2 regions of the Bacteroides fragilis NCTC 9343 genome follow, and region 2 is predicted to be linked to the other one. Evidence: riboswitches for the same ligand, from Rfam matches in the RefSeq annotation. Region 2 holds a riboswitch; the other holds the start of a gene.
What was found. Region 2 has a riboswitch for thiamine pyrophosphate ahead of thiS (sulfur carrier protein ThiS). Riboswitches for the same ligand answer to the same signal wherever they lie in the genome.

Region 1: it holds a riboswitch for thiamine pyrophosphate, as region 2 does, so the genes downstream of both, BF9343_RS02635 (TonB-dependent receptor) here and thiS (sulfur carrier protein ThiS) in region 2, are expected to answer to the same signal.

What each region holds. Positions count from the first base shown of each region.
Region 1 is NC_003228.3:669,517-677,112, reverse strand. It holds gene BF9343_RS02655 (FecR family protein) at 1-668, opposite strand, end outside; gene BF9343_RS02650 (RNA polymerase sigma-70 factor) at 730-1,317, opposite strand; gene BF9343_RS02645 (hypothetical protein) at 1,445-1,684, shown strand; gene BF9343_RS02640 (mechanosensitive ion channel family protein) at 1,754-2,659, opposite strand; TPP riboswitch at 2,777-2,872, shown strand; gene BF9343_RS02635 (TonB-dependent receptor) at 2,872-5,091, shown strand; gene pnuC (nicotinamide riboside transporter PnuC) at 5,095-5,667, shown strand; gene BF9343_RS02625 (thiamine diphosphokinase) at 5,654-6,277, shown strand; gene BF9343_RS02620 (DMT family transporter) at 6,231-7,178, opposite strand; gene thrC (threonine synthase) at 7,594-7,596, opposite strand, start outside.
Region 2 is NC_003228.3:2,977,363-2,984,958, forward strand. It holds tRNA gene BF9343_RS12155 (tRNA-Gly) at 454-526, opposite strand; tRNA gene BF9343_RS12160 (tRNA-Leu) at 534-615, opposite strand; tRNA gene BF9343_RS12165 (tRNA-Gly) at 680-752, opposite strand; tRNA gene BF9343_RS12170 (tRNA-Leu) at 775-858, opposite strand; tRNA gene BF9343_RS12175 (tRNA-Leu) at 896-977, opposite strand; tRNA gene BF9343_RS12180 (tRNA-Gly) at 1,003-1,075, opposite strand; gene nspC (carboxynorspermidine decarboxylase) at 1,206-2,345, opposite strand; gene BF9343_RS12190 (ATP-dependent helicase) at 2,472-4,832, opposite strand; gene BF9343_RS12195 (superoxide dismutase) at 4,954-5,571, shown strand; TPP riboswitch at 5,778-5,870, shown strand; gene thiS (sulfur carrier protein ThiS) at 5,941-6,138, shown strand; gene BF9343_RS12210 (thiamine phosphate synthase) at 6,142-6,756, shown strand; gene BF9343_RS12215 (thiazole synthase) at 6,898-7,596, shown strand, end outside.

The sequences.
Region 1 (7,596 bases), 2.3 Mb from region 2:
TCCTTGTTCTTGGTATCTTTCAACAGCACGCCTCCTTCTTCCAAGGTGACCCATACATTGGGTTCTGACGGATATGCCTTTACATTAAATTTAGTTCCGGTGACCTTTACTTCAACACCTTTCAAATCGATGATAAACGGACGCTTCTTATCCTTAGCGACCACAAAAAAGCCTTCTCCCCATAACTCCACACTCCGACTGAACAGACCGAACTTCTTGGGATACCGCAAACGGGTATCCGAATTCAACTGTATAACTGTTCCATCTTGCAGAACAACCTGCATTTGCTCTCCGCAAGGAACCTTTAATTCAGCATATTCTGTGGCAGAAAAGACTCCGGTTCTGTCAGCCAGAAACCAAAGAAATATACTAAGGAATAAAAAAGGAATCAATACCGCTGCCGCTATCAGTCCGCGACGATAAGAAACTATTTTTTTCTCAGGTTTTATTTGCCCGATGAAGCGTTCCCGCATCCGTTCTTCCGGCACCGGATGGTCTAACCATTCCCGGGCCCGTTCTTCGGTGAGCCGTGCAGACTCGCTCTCCAAACGCCCCGACAAATATTCGCTACCCTCTTCTGTAGCAAACCATTCCGCAACCAATCCCGCTTCTTCCACAGAAGCTTCGTTATTGAGCACTTTATCTATAATCGCATCATCTATTTTCATTTCGACTTTTCTTTATCTAATAATAAAAACACTTCATCAACTTAAAAGTATGAGTTGCTGCTCACTCTAAAAAATGAATCCACAATACATGAAGTAATACAATTAACGATTCAATCTCCGCACGGAGTATCTTAATGGCCTGAGTATAATGGGACTTTACGGTAGGCACCGTGATATGCATCTCGTCCGCTATTTCCTGGTTAGAAAGTCCTTTTTCTATTTTCAGGCGGCATATTTTCTGTTTTTGAGGAGGTAGTTTACCGATGGCAGTCCGAAGATGTTCCCTGAAATCTTTATCTTCAAAATTCTTCAGAAAACTGTCATCCGCTTCTTCGTTCCGTTGAGCCATCTCGTAATGCTTTTCAAAGACAATCTGCCGATGTCTCAACTCGTTCATAATGTAGTTTTTCAGGATGGTGAACAACAGGCTTCTGATGCCGGATTGAAATTCAAAACTGGAACGTTGCTCCCACAATTTCATAAAAGTATATTGCACTGCGTCTTCAGCCTCTTCACCTGATTTAAAATACCGATAAGCCAGCGCATACAACAAGCGGTTATACCGTTCGAAAACAGTAACAAAAGCGTGCTCGCTGCCTTTACGGAGTTCAGCATACAGTTTCTGGTCAAAATCTAAAAATTGATTCATTATCGAATATTTCTCACTTGGTGATCTAAGGTCCTGCTTTTAGAAATGGCAAAGATAAGAAAAAACAGTTTGAACCTTATCCTCTTTGAGAATGTTTTAACTGTAGAATCTTAAAACAATAACGGTTATGGAGAAATATCTTATTCACAGTAATGAGCTGCACCTGATCGATCAAGAAAGAATCCACCAGGCAGTAGAGCAGATGGTAGAGTCATTGGATATGGCCGCCGGATCTACATTCAGTTTTGACCTTTACAAAGTGGTGGAAACCTATTTCAAGGATCTGGATAAACGGAGAGAGATAAACCTTCTGTTAGGCATCACAGACAACACGTATGATCCTACAGAAGATTTCGGAGTGTGTTAATTGGTTAAATATAAATTTGCAAAAAGGGTGATTGCTTCTTCAGAAGTAGCCACCCTTTTTGAATATTCATCAATTCGGAGCCTGATGAACCGTAAGTTGCGGGAAGGGAAAATTGATGCCTTTTTCATTGAACGTAGCATAAATCGTCTTGTTTATGTCGAAATAAACGCCCCAATAATCGCCACTCTCCACCCAAACACGGACTACAACATTCACACTACTGGCATCCAGCGTATGCAGAGCTATAAACGGAGCAGGATCATTGAGAATACGCTTATCGGCGGTCAGCACCTCACGTACCACTTTTTCCACCTTATTATAGTCTTCACCATAATCGACGCCAAAGATCCATTCAACGCGGCGGGTCTTCTGGTTACTATAGTTAGTCACCACTCCACTGCTTAAAGCCCCGTTGGGCACATAGATGAGCTTGTTGTCGGCAGTTGTCAGGATTGTATGGAATATCTGAATTTCCTTGACCGTACCGGAAACACTTTGTGCTTCGATCCAGTCGCCTACCTTATAGGGTTTGAACAGTAAAATAACCAGTCCGCCGGCAAAATTTTGCAAATTACCGGAAAGCGCCATACCGACAGCCACACCGGCAGAAGCCAGCAAAGCAGCAAACGAAGTCGTCTCGACGCCCAATGCGCCTACCACGGAAACAATTAATAGTACGGTAAGAAGGATATTAACGAGACTCTTTACAAAAGTCTTGATACTGATATCCACGTTTCTCTTATCCATCACCCGGCCGACCAGACGGTTCAGCATCCGGATCAGAAAACGTCCGACCAAAAATACAATGACCGCTTTCAGAATATGTCCTCCGGCCTGTATGCCCGAGTCTATCAGTTGTTGGGTGATCAGTCCCAACTTATCGAGCCCGTCTGCCTGGGCTATAGCCTGGTCCAGCTTCTCAGCCGCCACTTGCAGGGAATCAGCGACTTGTTGTGTAGTTTGGAATAGTAGCATAATAATACAATTTTAGAGTTTGTCCATTTAATAACAGCGGACAAAGCTACAATGTTTTTATCAAATAGCGAAGTGTTTCTTGCTTTACACAAGCAAAAAGCGTAAATTTGCCGCCGATTCACTTAGTAGGGGTGCCTTAACATGACGGGCTGAGAACATACCCTTTGACCTGATCCGGGTAATGCCGGCGTAGAGAAAAACAAATTAGCAACATGAAAAAGATGATTTTTGCCGGCTGTCTGATGGCCGGAGCAAGTGTCTTCGCGCAAGCGGGCGAGACAGACAGCTTGAAAGTAGTAAATCTGCAAGAGGTGCAGATAGTATCCACACGTGCCACTTCAAAAACCCCGGTGGCATTCACCAACGTTTCGAAAGAAGAACTCAAAAAGCAGAACTTCGGGCAAGACATCCCTTTTCTGCTCAGTATGACTCCTTCGGCACTGACCACCAGTGATGCCGGAGCAGGTATCGGTTACACCACACTGCGCGTACGGGGAACAGACGGGACACGCATCAACATCACAGCCAACGGAATCCCGATGAATGATGCCGAAAGCCATACACTCTTCTGGGTAAATATGCCCGACTTTGCTTCGTCCGTAAAGGATATACAAGTGCAGCGCGGTGCGGGTACATCGACCAACGGCGCAGGCGCTTTCGGAGCCAGTGTCAATATGCAGACGGAAGGTATTTCAATGCAACCTTATGCCGAAATAAACGCCTCGTACGGTAGCTTCAACGCTCACAAAGAGACAGTAAAATTCGGGACGGGACTGCTGAAGGATCATTGGGCATTCGATGCCCGCCTGTCCAACATCGGTACGGACGGATACATAGACCGGGCATCAGTAGACCTGTACTCTTTCTACGCACAGGGTGGATATTTTGCCGACAATACTTCGGTGAAGTTCATCACCTTCGGCGGTAAAGAAAAGACGTATCATGCCTGGAATTATGCAACTAAGGAAGAGATGAAGAAATATGGCCGACGCTTCAACTCATGCGGCATGTACACAGATGACGACGGACACATCCGCTTTTACAAAGACCAGACGGACAACTACCTGCAAATGAACTATCAGCTCTTGCTGAATCATACTTTCTCGGCAGCATGGAACCTGAATGCGGCACTCCATTATACAAAGGGGGACGGCTACTATCAGGAGTATAAAGAGGATCGCAGCCTGAAAGAGTATCGCCTGCATCCGTTTATGTACGATGGAAAGGAAGTGGAAAAAAGCGACCTGATCCGGCAGAAGAAGATGGACAATCACTTTGGCGGCGGCGTATTCTCGGTGAACTACCGGAATGAGAAGCTGGACGCTTCGCTGGGCGGCGCACTGAACTACTACGACGGATGGCACTTCGGACGGGTGATCTGGGTGAAGAACTATATCGGCGAGTTGCTGCCCGACCACGAATATTACCGTAACAAAGCCAAGAAGACGGACGGGAACCTCTATCTGAAAGCCAACTACAATCTGGTGGCAGGCCTCAACGCGTATGCCGACCTGCAATACCGCTACATCAACTATAAGATACACGGTGACAATGACAAGTACGATTACAACACTGACGGACTACAAAAGCTCGCAGTCAACGATCACTTCAACTTTTTCAACCCGAAAGCCGGACTGAACTGGGATATCGACTCCAACAACCGGGTTTACGCCTCTTTCTCCGTTGCCCAGAAAGAACCTACACGAAACAACTATACCGACGGTAACGCAGACGAATATCCGAAGGCGGAAAAACTGTACGACTACGAACTGGGGTATACCTACCGCAACACATGGTTGAGCGCCGGAGTCAACTTCTACTATATGGATTACAAGGACCAGTTGGTGCTGACCGGAGAATTGAACGAAATAGGCGAAGCCATGGCACGCAATGTGCCGGACAGTTACCGGACGGGCGTAGAACTGATGCTAGGAGTTAAGCCATGCCGATGGTTCCAATGGGACATCAACGGTACGCTGAGCAAGAACCGGGTGAAAAACTTCACCGAAAAACTGTACGAAGACGAGTGGAAGAACCCGATCGAAGTGGAACATGGTAACACCCCGATCGCTTTCTCTCCGGACTTTATACTGAATAATCGTTTCTCGTTCAGCCACAAAGGATTCGAAGCCGCCCTCCAGTCACAGTACGTCAGCAAGCAGTATATGAGCAATGCCAAGCAAGCAGAGCAGACACTCGATGCTTATTTTGTGAGCAACCTCAATCTGGCATATACATTCCAATTGCGACACGTGAAGTCGGTTACAGTGGGATTCACCATCTACAACCTCTTCAACGAAAAGTATGAAAACAACGGGTATGCCGGAAGCGGCTATACGCTGAAGGACGGCAAGCCCGAACGCTATAATTATGCCGGCTATGCCGCCCAGGCAGGTACAAATGTAATGGGTAACATCTCGATCCGCTTCTAAGCCATGAACTATCTCGAAATCACAGGTGCCCTTGTCGGGCTGATTTACCTTTGGCTGGAATACCGGGCAAGCATTTATCTCTGGATAGCGGGCATCATCATGCCGGCCATCTATATATTTGTATACTACCAAGCAGGATTGTATGCCGACTTCGGCATCAATATCTACTATCTGCTCGCGGCCGCCTACGGCTGGATGGTCTGGATGCGGGGAAGCGAAAAAGAGACCCGGGCCGAGCTGCCCATCACGCACACACCCTTGAAAAGATACCTCCCCCTATTGCTGGTATTCCTGGCAGCCTTCTTCGGCATCGCCTGGATACTGATCCGGTTTACGGACAGCAACGTCCCCTGGCTCGACTCGTTCACCACGGCGCTGAGCATCATCGGCATGTGGATGCTGGCACGCAAGTACGTCGAACAGTGGTGGGCATGGATCGTGGTCGACGTGGTATGTTGCGGACTCTACATCTATAAAGAGCTTTATTTCACATCCGCTCTTTACGGACTTTACTCAATAATCGCTATCTTTGGCTACTTTAAATGGAAACAAATGATGCATTATGAAAGTAAATGATATCGATATGGACGCCGTCATACTGGGCAACGGCGAATATCCGACCCACTCAATGCCGGAAACCATGCTGATTATGGCGCCTTACGTGGTGTGCTGCGACGGGTCTGCCGACGAACACATCCGAAGGGGATTTACGCCCGATGCCATCATCGGCGACGGAGACTCGCTCTCACCGGATAACAAAGAACGGTTCAGGACCATCTTCCACCAGATAGACGACCAGGAGACGAACGATCAGACCAAAGCGGTACACTTCCTGCTCGACCAAGGCAAAAAAACAATCATCCTCGTGGGTGCAACCGGCAAACGGGAAGACCATACCCTGGGAAACATCAGTCTGCTGATAGACTATATGAAAGCAGGAGCGCAGGTAACGATGCTGACGGACCACGGAATGTTTATTCCGGCATCGGGGAGGAACTGTTTCAAGTCATATCCCGGACAACAAATCTCCATCTTCAACTTCAACGCCACCGGATTGAGGGCCGATGGGCTGGTATATCCACTCAGTGACTTCAGTAACTGGTGGCAGGGTACGCTGAACGAAGCGACAGGCACCGAATTTACGATCCATGCGGAGGGAGACTACTTGGTTTATCTGAATTACTGACCGGTTTCTCCTTCGTCTCGGCCACTTCGACCAGATAGACACTGACGCAGATCATGCCGATGGCAATGGTCTGCGACCAGCTGAAGCGGTCCTGTCCTACGAGTAGAGAGACGATGGTTGCCACGATCAGTATCAGATACCCATAGATGGCCACCACGGTAGTCTTCAGATATTTCAGTCCGATCGGTACCAACAGGTAGCTGACAACCGTAGGGAATATCAGGACAAAGAGGAGCACCGACAGCGGAAACCAGTGTAACGGCCCGGAAAATACCGGAGCATGGAAACCGGTGACAGCCGAAACGACGATGCTTGAAAAAGCCGCTCCGGCAAAGGTATACTTCAATACTGTAAACATTCCGACCGACTTCAGGATTCGGTTACTTGCCACCAGATAGACAGCATAGGCGATCGAACTCAACAGGCAGAGCATATTGCCTGTCAGGGCGTCCGAAGCCAGATCGTCACTCTTCTGAGCCAGAATGCAAAGAATGGCCCCGCCGAGTCCGAGGGAGATGCCGGCTATCTTCATCGCACTGATCTTCTCCTTGAAGAAGACCACGGCGATCACAAACACCCAGATAGGCTGCAAACTGGTGAAAATGGAACTCGAGACCGGAGTCGTTTTACTCAACCCCATCAGATAAAGAAACATGAAACCATAGATGCCCAAGGCTCCCAGGAGAAAAAGGAATATTTTTTCTTTCCGGGTGGAAATTTCGGGCTTGACAAACATCCCGATGATCCAGAAAGCAATGGCGGCAAACACGCACCGGAGGGTAACTCCCGAAAGGGGACTGACCCATACGGGAAGCAGATATTTCAACGCATTCATGTTCAATCCGCTAAAGGTTTTGGAAACCACCATACTCAGATTGGCCTCCACTTTCTTATTCTTCATCATACGAGGGTTATTTTTTTATTCCCGTACAACAAAAGAGGGAGACGGAAAGTTCGGAGAAAGAAAGACGATAAAGTCCGGAGCGGAAAGCAGATTACGATTATTTAGTTTTACACTAAAAACAGACTTTCACCCGCATGCGGAACGAAGAAAATCCGCGGGCAGGCGGAAGCGAAACCGGAGATGCCTGCAGGCAAAAAAAGTGGCGGGAGTTTTTTAAAAAAGTCCCGCCACTCCCCCCCAGAAGTATCTCTGAGACCGTTTTCACAAACAATTTCCCGTCAGCATCTCCATCCGGGAAAAGAGCCGCCGGCTGTGGGAAAAGCATATTTCACCATAGAAAGCGCAAAGCATTCACATTAATAATCCATAACAAAAGTCATCTACATCACCCTGTGCCCTCAAGGGAGAGTCTCTA
Region 2 (7,596 bases):
AAGATGAATTTTGCTCAAAAGACAATTTGTTTTAATGCTTTCATCACAGAGTAGCACAGAGTGGACCCTACAAGATCGACTCTGTGTTACTTTGTGGTAATCAGTCTCCGTTCCTATTCCTGTACACAACGAGTGGTGTATGCATTATAATCTTCAAATGCAGCAACCTCAATTTGATTATTTGAGGGACTGACCTTCAATACACTCTTGGTGTCTATCACATTGATATATCCCTCCTTACCTATATTATTCAACTGTGTTATGAGAGGTGGATACCCGGTGAACCTCAAATAAGTGCGGTTTTCCGTATCGTCATAGTTCAACAACATTCCTCCATCTGACTGCGCAGTGGCTGGAATACTGCTATTATCCCTAACTGTTATCTTGAAGCAACGGTAAACATTAAACAAAAAAAGGAAGCCGAATCAAATGATTCAGCTTCCTTTTTCTCTGAGCGGAAAACGAGACTCGAACTCGCGACCCTAACCTTGGCAAGGTTATGCTCTACCAACTGAGCTATTTCCGCAATGTAGTGCCCAGAACAGGACTCGAACCTGCATGCCTCTCGACACACGCACCTGAAACGTGCGCGTCTACCAATTCCGCCACCTGGGCATTGACTAATCAGAAACCTGCCGTTAAAAAAATGGAGAGGAACAGATAACCGACGTTCTTGTTGAGCGGAAAACGAGACTCGAACTCGCGACCCTAACCTTGGCAAGGTTATGCTCTACCAACTGAGCTATTTCCGCAAAACAACTTTAATACAGAATGTGAAGAGAAGGAGACTCGAACTCCCACGACAGTAATGTCACTACCCCCTCAAAGTAGCGCGTCTACCAATTCCGCCACCTCTCCGATTCTTGATTAAAGCTTTGAACTATTCTCACCTTTGTGCCCAGAACAGGACTCGAACCTGCATGCCTCTCGACACACGCACCTGAAACGTGCGCGTCTACCAATTCCGCCACCTGGGCAAAAGGTTTCCAACATTTCAAAGAGAGCGGAAAACGAGACTCGAACTCGCGACCCTAACCTTGGCAAGGTTATGCTCTACCAACTGAGCTATTTCCGCATTTGCAACCATTGTTTCTCGATTGCGGTTGCAAAGGTAGGCATTTTCTTGATATCTGCAAGCATTCGGAACACTTTTTTCTCAAGAAAATGTGCATTGTGTTTTTGGCAAACGACAAATGTTTTGATTATCAACTCATTCTATCGCGATAATCTTCGTAGGAAAACTGCCTGAAGATTTCGGCTTTGCCATCCGCTGTCCACAGAGCAATGGCAGGATGGTGAATTCCATTAAACATATTCGTTTTTACCATTGTATAATGTATCATATCTTCAAAGACAATTCGTTCGCCTGCCTGCAGTTCATGGTCGAAACTCCAGGACCCCATGTAATCTCCGCTCAGGCAGGAATTGCCCCCGAGACGATAGACAAACGGTCCCTCCTCTCCCATCACCGCTCCGCGAACGGCGGGCTGATAAGGCATTTCAAGACAGTCGGGCATGTGGCAGGTGAAGCTGACGTTGAGAATGGCCGTACGGATGCCGCGGCTTTCGACAATATCCACCACCTCGGAGGTGAGGACTCCGGTTTGCCAGGTGAAAGCCGAACCGGGCTCGAGGATGATACGCAAATGCGGATAGCGCTTTTTCAATCCTTGTAACAAGCCGGTCAGATGCCGGGTATCATAATCCTTGCGGGTCATCAGGTGGCCGCCGCCCAGGTTGAGCCACTTGATTTGAGAAAACCACGGCGAGAACTTCTCTTCAAGATGTTGCAAAGTGCGCTCGAGCTCAAACGAAGATGACTCGCAATGGCAATGACAATGGAAACCTTCGATCCCCTGCGGCAAACGGGCGGGCAACAGATCGGCAGTGATCCCGAAACGGGTGCCGGGAGCGCACGGGTTATAGAGTTCGGTCTCTACCTCCGAATACTCGGGATTAACACGGATGCCGCAAGAGATGCCGCTGCCTTCGGCCACAGTCAGCGGATAGAAGCGGCTGAATTGAGACAGGGAATTGAACGTGATGTGGCTGCTGCAACGCATGATCTCCGGGAAGTCCGCCTCGGTATAGGCCGGGGAATAAGTATGCGCCTTACTGCCGAACTCTTCGAGCGCCAAACGGGCTTCGTAGACGGAACTGGCCGTGGAGTGTCCGATGTACTCCCTGAAAATGGGAAATGAACGCCACATGGCAAAAGACTTGAAAGCAAGGATGATTTCAACTCCGGCATCATCGGCTACACTCTTTATCAGGCTGAGGTTCTTTCTCAGCAGCTCCTCTTCCATGATATAACACGGAGAGGGGAATTGGGTAAAATCTATCATAGTCAACTACAAGGTTCACCACAGAGTAACACAGAGTCTCACGGAGTTTTAAGTTTTTATCAGTGGGATCTTAAGGAGAGAAAAATTTCTCTGTGCGGCTCTGTGTTACTCTGTGGTGAGAATAAATTATTCTATTACTTTAAATCTGGCGAAACGCAGCAACAGCTGTTTATCACCTGCATTACGGAAATGAATGGTAGCTTTGGCATTGTCGCCCGTACCTTCTACGCGAATCACCTCACCCAGGCCGAAGCGTTCGTGCTCGATGGTCTGTCCGGGCTGTACGCCGGCGACGCCGGCTCCGGAAGCCGACGATGGGGAGAGCATAGTCCCACTTACCTTTTTCAAGTTACGGGGGACCGTCGGCGCGATGATCTGCGCCTTCGGCCGTTCGCGTTCCGGACGGTCGGCCGACGGACGGGCAGAGAAGCGTTCGGAAGACGAACGGCGCGAATACCCCTCTTCCATCTCGCGGCGGAAGCGGCCGGCCCCTTCGTCGATGCTCCGGCCTAAAGCGGCCTCCTGCGGAAGTTGCAGGAAACGGGTGTCGATGTCCCGCAAGAAACGGCTGGGGCTGCCGAACTCCATCTTACCGTAACGGAAACGGGTTTTGGCAAACGAGAGGAAACAGTGCTCTTCGGCACGGGTGATGGCTACATAGAACAAGCGTCGCTCCTCTTCCATCGCACGGGGTGAATCGCCCGCCATCCCGCTGGGGAAAAGATTCTCTTCCATCCCCACCACGAATACGTTGCGGAACTCCAGTCCTTTGGCGGAATGTACCGTCATCAGAGTCACCTTCTCGCCGTCTCCCTCCTTGTCGGAATCCTGATCGGTGAGCAAGGATACTTCGGAGAGAAAGTCGATCAGAGAAACGTTCGTGTTCCCCTCTTCCTGACGCATGGCACAAAAATCATTCATACCGTTCACCAGTTCCTCGATGTTTTCTTTCCGGCTGAGATTTTCGGGCGAATTGTCCTGGCAGACTTCATTGATGATGCCGGACTGACGGATGATTTCCGTACCTATTTCATAAGCATTCTTTACGGTCACATCTGCCATAAACTGCTCGATCAGCGCACGAAAATCCTGCAATTTGGTATGTGTGCCTTTATTGATGGAAAGCCCGTACGTAATGGGTTCGCAGAGTGCGGTCCAGAGGCTGACATTGTTATCGGTGGCGGCAGTAATAATCTTGCCCACCGTGGTATCGCCGATGCCGCGTGCCGGATAATTGATAATCCGCTTGAACGCCTCTTCGTCATTGGGGTTGACCACCAGGCGGAAGTAGGCTATGATATCTTTGATCTCCTTGCGCTGATAGAAAGAGAGGCCGCCGTAAATCTTATAAGGCATGCCCCGTTTGCGCAAAGCCTCTTCGAAGACACGGCTCTGGGCATTGGTACGATAAAGGATGGCGAAGTCGGAGTATTCATAATCGTGCTCGCGACGCAGTTGCGCTATTTTATTGGTCACAATGTCGCCTTCTTCCACATCACTGTAAGCCTGAAAGACCCCGATGGCCTCACCCCGTTCCTTCTCGGAGAACACCTCTTTGGGGATCTGCCGCTCGTTCTTTTCGATCAGGCTGTTGGCCGCACGGACAATGGTCTGGGTGGAACGGTAGTTCTGCTCCAGCTTGAAGACTTTGGTATCGGGATATATCTTGGTGAAATACAAAATATTGTCAATGTCCGCTCCCCTGAAGGAGTAGATGCTCTGCGCGTCGTCGCCCACCACGCATACACGCTGATTCTCCTTTGTCAGTTGCAGCACGATGCTGTGCTGTGCATAGTTGGTGTCTTGATACTCGTCGACAAGCACATAGCGGAACTGCTCGCGATAGCGTGCCAGCACGTCAGGAAAGTCGCGGAAAAGGATATAGGTATAGACCAGCAGATCATCGAAATCCATTGCTCCGGCCTGCCGGCAACGCTCCCAGTAGCGGCTGTAGATATCCCGTATGGCAGGCATCTTTGCGGCAAGATCGCCCTCGTACGCCTCCTTGTTGGCTGCGTATCCCGAAGGAGACACCAGGTGGTTCTTCGCATTGGAGATGCGTGCCTGCACACTGCCGGGCTTATAGGTCTTCTCATCAAGCCCCATCTCTTTGATGATGGAACGAATCAGGCTCTTGCTGTCCGCCGAATCGTAGATGGTGAACTGCGACGTAAAGCCGATATGGGACGCCTCGGCACGAAGAATACGGGAAAAAACCGAATGGAACGTACCCATCCAAAGGAATCGTGCACGCTGCTCGCCCACCTGCCGGGCAATACGCTCCTTCATTTCACGGGCAGCTTTGTTAGTGAAAGTCAGTGCCAGGATATTCCAGGGATTGTAACCGTTCTCGAGCAGATAGGCTATCTTATAAGTGAGCACACGCGTCTTTCCGGAACCGGCACCGGCGATGACCAGCGAAGGGCCATCACCGTAGAGCACCGCCGCACGCTGGCTTTCATTAAGTTCTTCGATATAGTCGGGCATAAAATTTATCTGTTAAATCTCTATTCACGGGCAAAGATAGAGGAAAGTTTGGACAACTCCGAACATTTGGGCCCTATATCCTGTTATATATTCAGAGAAATGAAATAAAAGATTTGAATTTATGAATACATTATTAATGTCTTTAATATTTACGACCATGACTTACGAAATGCCTAAACTTCCGTACGCAAACAATGCGCTGGAACCTGTAATCAGTCAGCAAACCATCGATTACCATTATGGTAAACATCTTCAAACATATGTAAACAATCTCAATAGCCTGGTTCCGGGCACCGAATATGAAGGAAAAACAGTAGAAGCCATCGTAGCCTCGGCTCCCGACGGAGCTATCTTCAATAATGCCGGACAGGTGCTGAACCATACTCTGTACTTCCTGCAATTTGCGCCGAAACCGGCAAAGAACGAACCGGCAGGCAAGTTGGGAGAAGCCATCAAACGCGACTTCGGCAGCTTTGAAAACTTCAAGAAAGAGTTCAACGCAGCTTCTGTAGGATTGTTCGGTTCGGGATGGGCCTGGCTGTCCGTTGACAAAGACGGAAAGCTGCACATCACCAAAGAGCCCAACGGAAGCAATCCGGTACGCGCGGGACTGAAACCGTTACTGGGATTTGACGTATGGGAACATGCTTACTACCTCGACTATCAGAACCGTCGTGCCGACCACGTAAACAAACTGTGGGAGATCATCGACTGGGATGTCGTAGAAAAACGGCTGTAACCTAACTCTTTTCACCACGGAGTAACACAGAGTATCACAGAGCTTTTTTTTTGTTAATAATCAACAACCTAAAATCGGCTCTGTGTTACTCTGTGTTTTTTATGGTGAGTTTTGAGAAAGGGCAAAAACAAATTCCGCATGACTCCGCGATGAAATAATCCCCGATTTACTTTCTTCTTATTTTCTTTTTCACTTACTTTGCCTCCGTAAAGACAAAGGGGTGCCACCCGGTGGCTGAGATTATACCCTAAGAACCTGATGCAGTTAGTACTGCCGAAGGGATTGTGTATTTCTTCCGTTTTTTCTTTTTCCCGCACGCACCCCTCTTTGTATTTACTTTCATTTATCCCCAAACACACCTATACGAATATGAAAGTACAAGTGAACAACAAAGAAGTGGAAACAACCGCAAGCACACTGGCCCAGCTTGCCACCCAACTGCAACTTCCCGAAAACGGTGTAGCCATCGCCGTCAACAACCGAATGATACCGCGTCCGCAATGGGACGGATTCGGGCTGCAAGAGAATGATAACCTGATTGTGATTAAAGCAGCCTGCGGAGGATAGCCTATGTTAAGCCTACAATTTATCACCCATCAAACAGAGAATTACTCCTATCTGGAATCGGCGCGCATGGCTCTCGAAGGGGGCTGTAAATGGATCCAACTGCGCATGAAAGAGGCATCGCCGGAAGAGGTGGAGGCAGTGGCACTGCAACTGAAACCTCTCTGTAAAGCTAAAGAAGCGATCCTGATTCTCGACGACCACGTAGAGCTGGCCAAAAAGCTGGAAGTGGACGGGGTGCACCTGGGCAAAAAAGACATGCCCATCGGCGAAGCCCGGCAGATGCTGGGCGAAGCATTCATCATTGGCGGAACGGCCAACACCTTTGAAGACGTAAAGCTGCATCATGCCGCCGGAGCCGACTATCTGGGCATAGGCCCTTTCCGGTTTACCACCACTAAGAAAAATCTGAGCCCGGTACTGGGACTCGAAGGCTACACCTCCATACTGGCACAGATGAACGAGGCCGGTATCCGGATACCGGTAGTAGCCATCGGAGGGATCGTGGCGGAAGACATTCCGGCCATTATGGAAACGGGGGTGAACGGCATCGCCCTCTCCGGAGCAATCCTGCAAGCACCGGACCCGGTAGAAGAAACAAAAAGAATTCTAAACATATAAGGAAATGAACTGAATTCACCACAGAGTAACACAGAGTTCCACAGAGATGGTTTTCTCTTAATACTCCATAAACAAGAAATTTAAAACTCTGTGAGACTCCGTGTTACCCTGTGGTGAAATGAACTCAAAACAAGATCAGAAATGGAAAAGTTAATCATTGCGGGACGTGAATTCAACTCCCGCCTCTTCCTGGGAACAGGTAAATTCAGCTCAAACGAATGGATGGAACAGTCGATACTGGCATCGGGCACCGAAATGGTGACAGTGGCCATGAAACGTGTCGACATGGAGAGCACGGAAGACGACATGCTGAAACATATTGTACATCCGCACATTCAGTTGCTTCCCAACACATCGGGCGTACGCAATGCGGAGGAAGCGGTGTTTGCCGCACAAATGGCACGAGAGGCTTTCGGAACCAACTGGCTGAAACTGGAGATTCATCCCGACCCGCGCTATCTGCTGCCCGACTCGGTGGAGACCCTGAAAGCGACTGAAGAACTGGTGAAACTCGGATTCGTCGTGCTCCCCTATTGCCAGGCAGATCCGGTGCTCTGCAAACAACTGGAAGAAGCGGGAGCCGCCACGGTAATGCCGCTGGGAGCACCTATCGGAACCAATAAAGGACTGCAAACCAAGGAGTTTCTGCAAATCATTATCGAACAGGCCGGTATCCCGGTAGTGGTGGACGCCGGAATCGGAGCACCGAGCCATGCGGCGGAGGCTATGGAAATGGGTGCATCGGCATGCCTGGTAAACACAGCTATCGCCGTAGCCGGCAACCCGATAGAAATGGCAAAAGCCTTCAAGCAGGCAGTAGAAGCCGGACGGACGGCATAC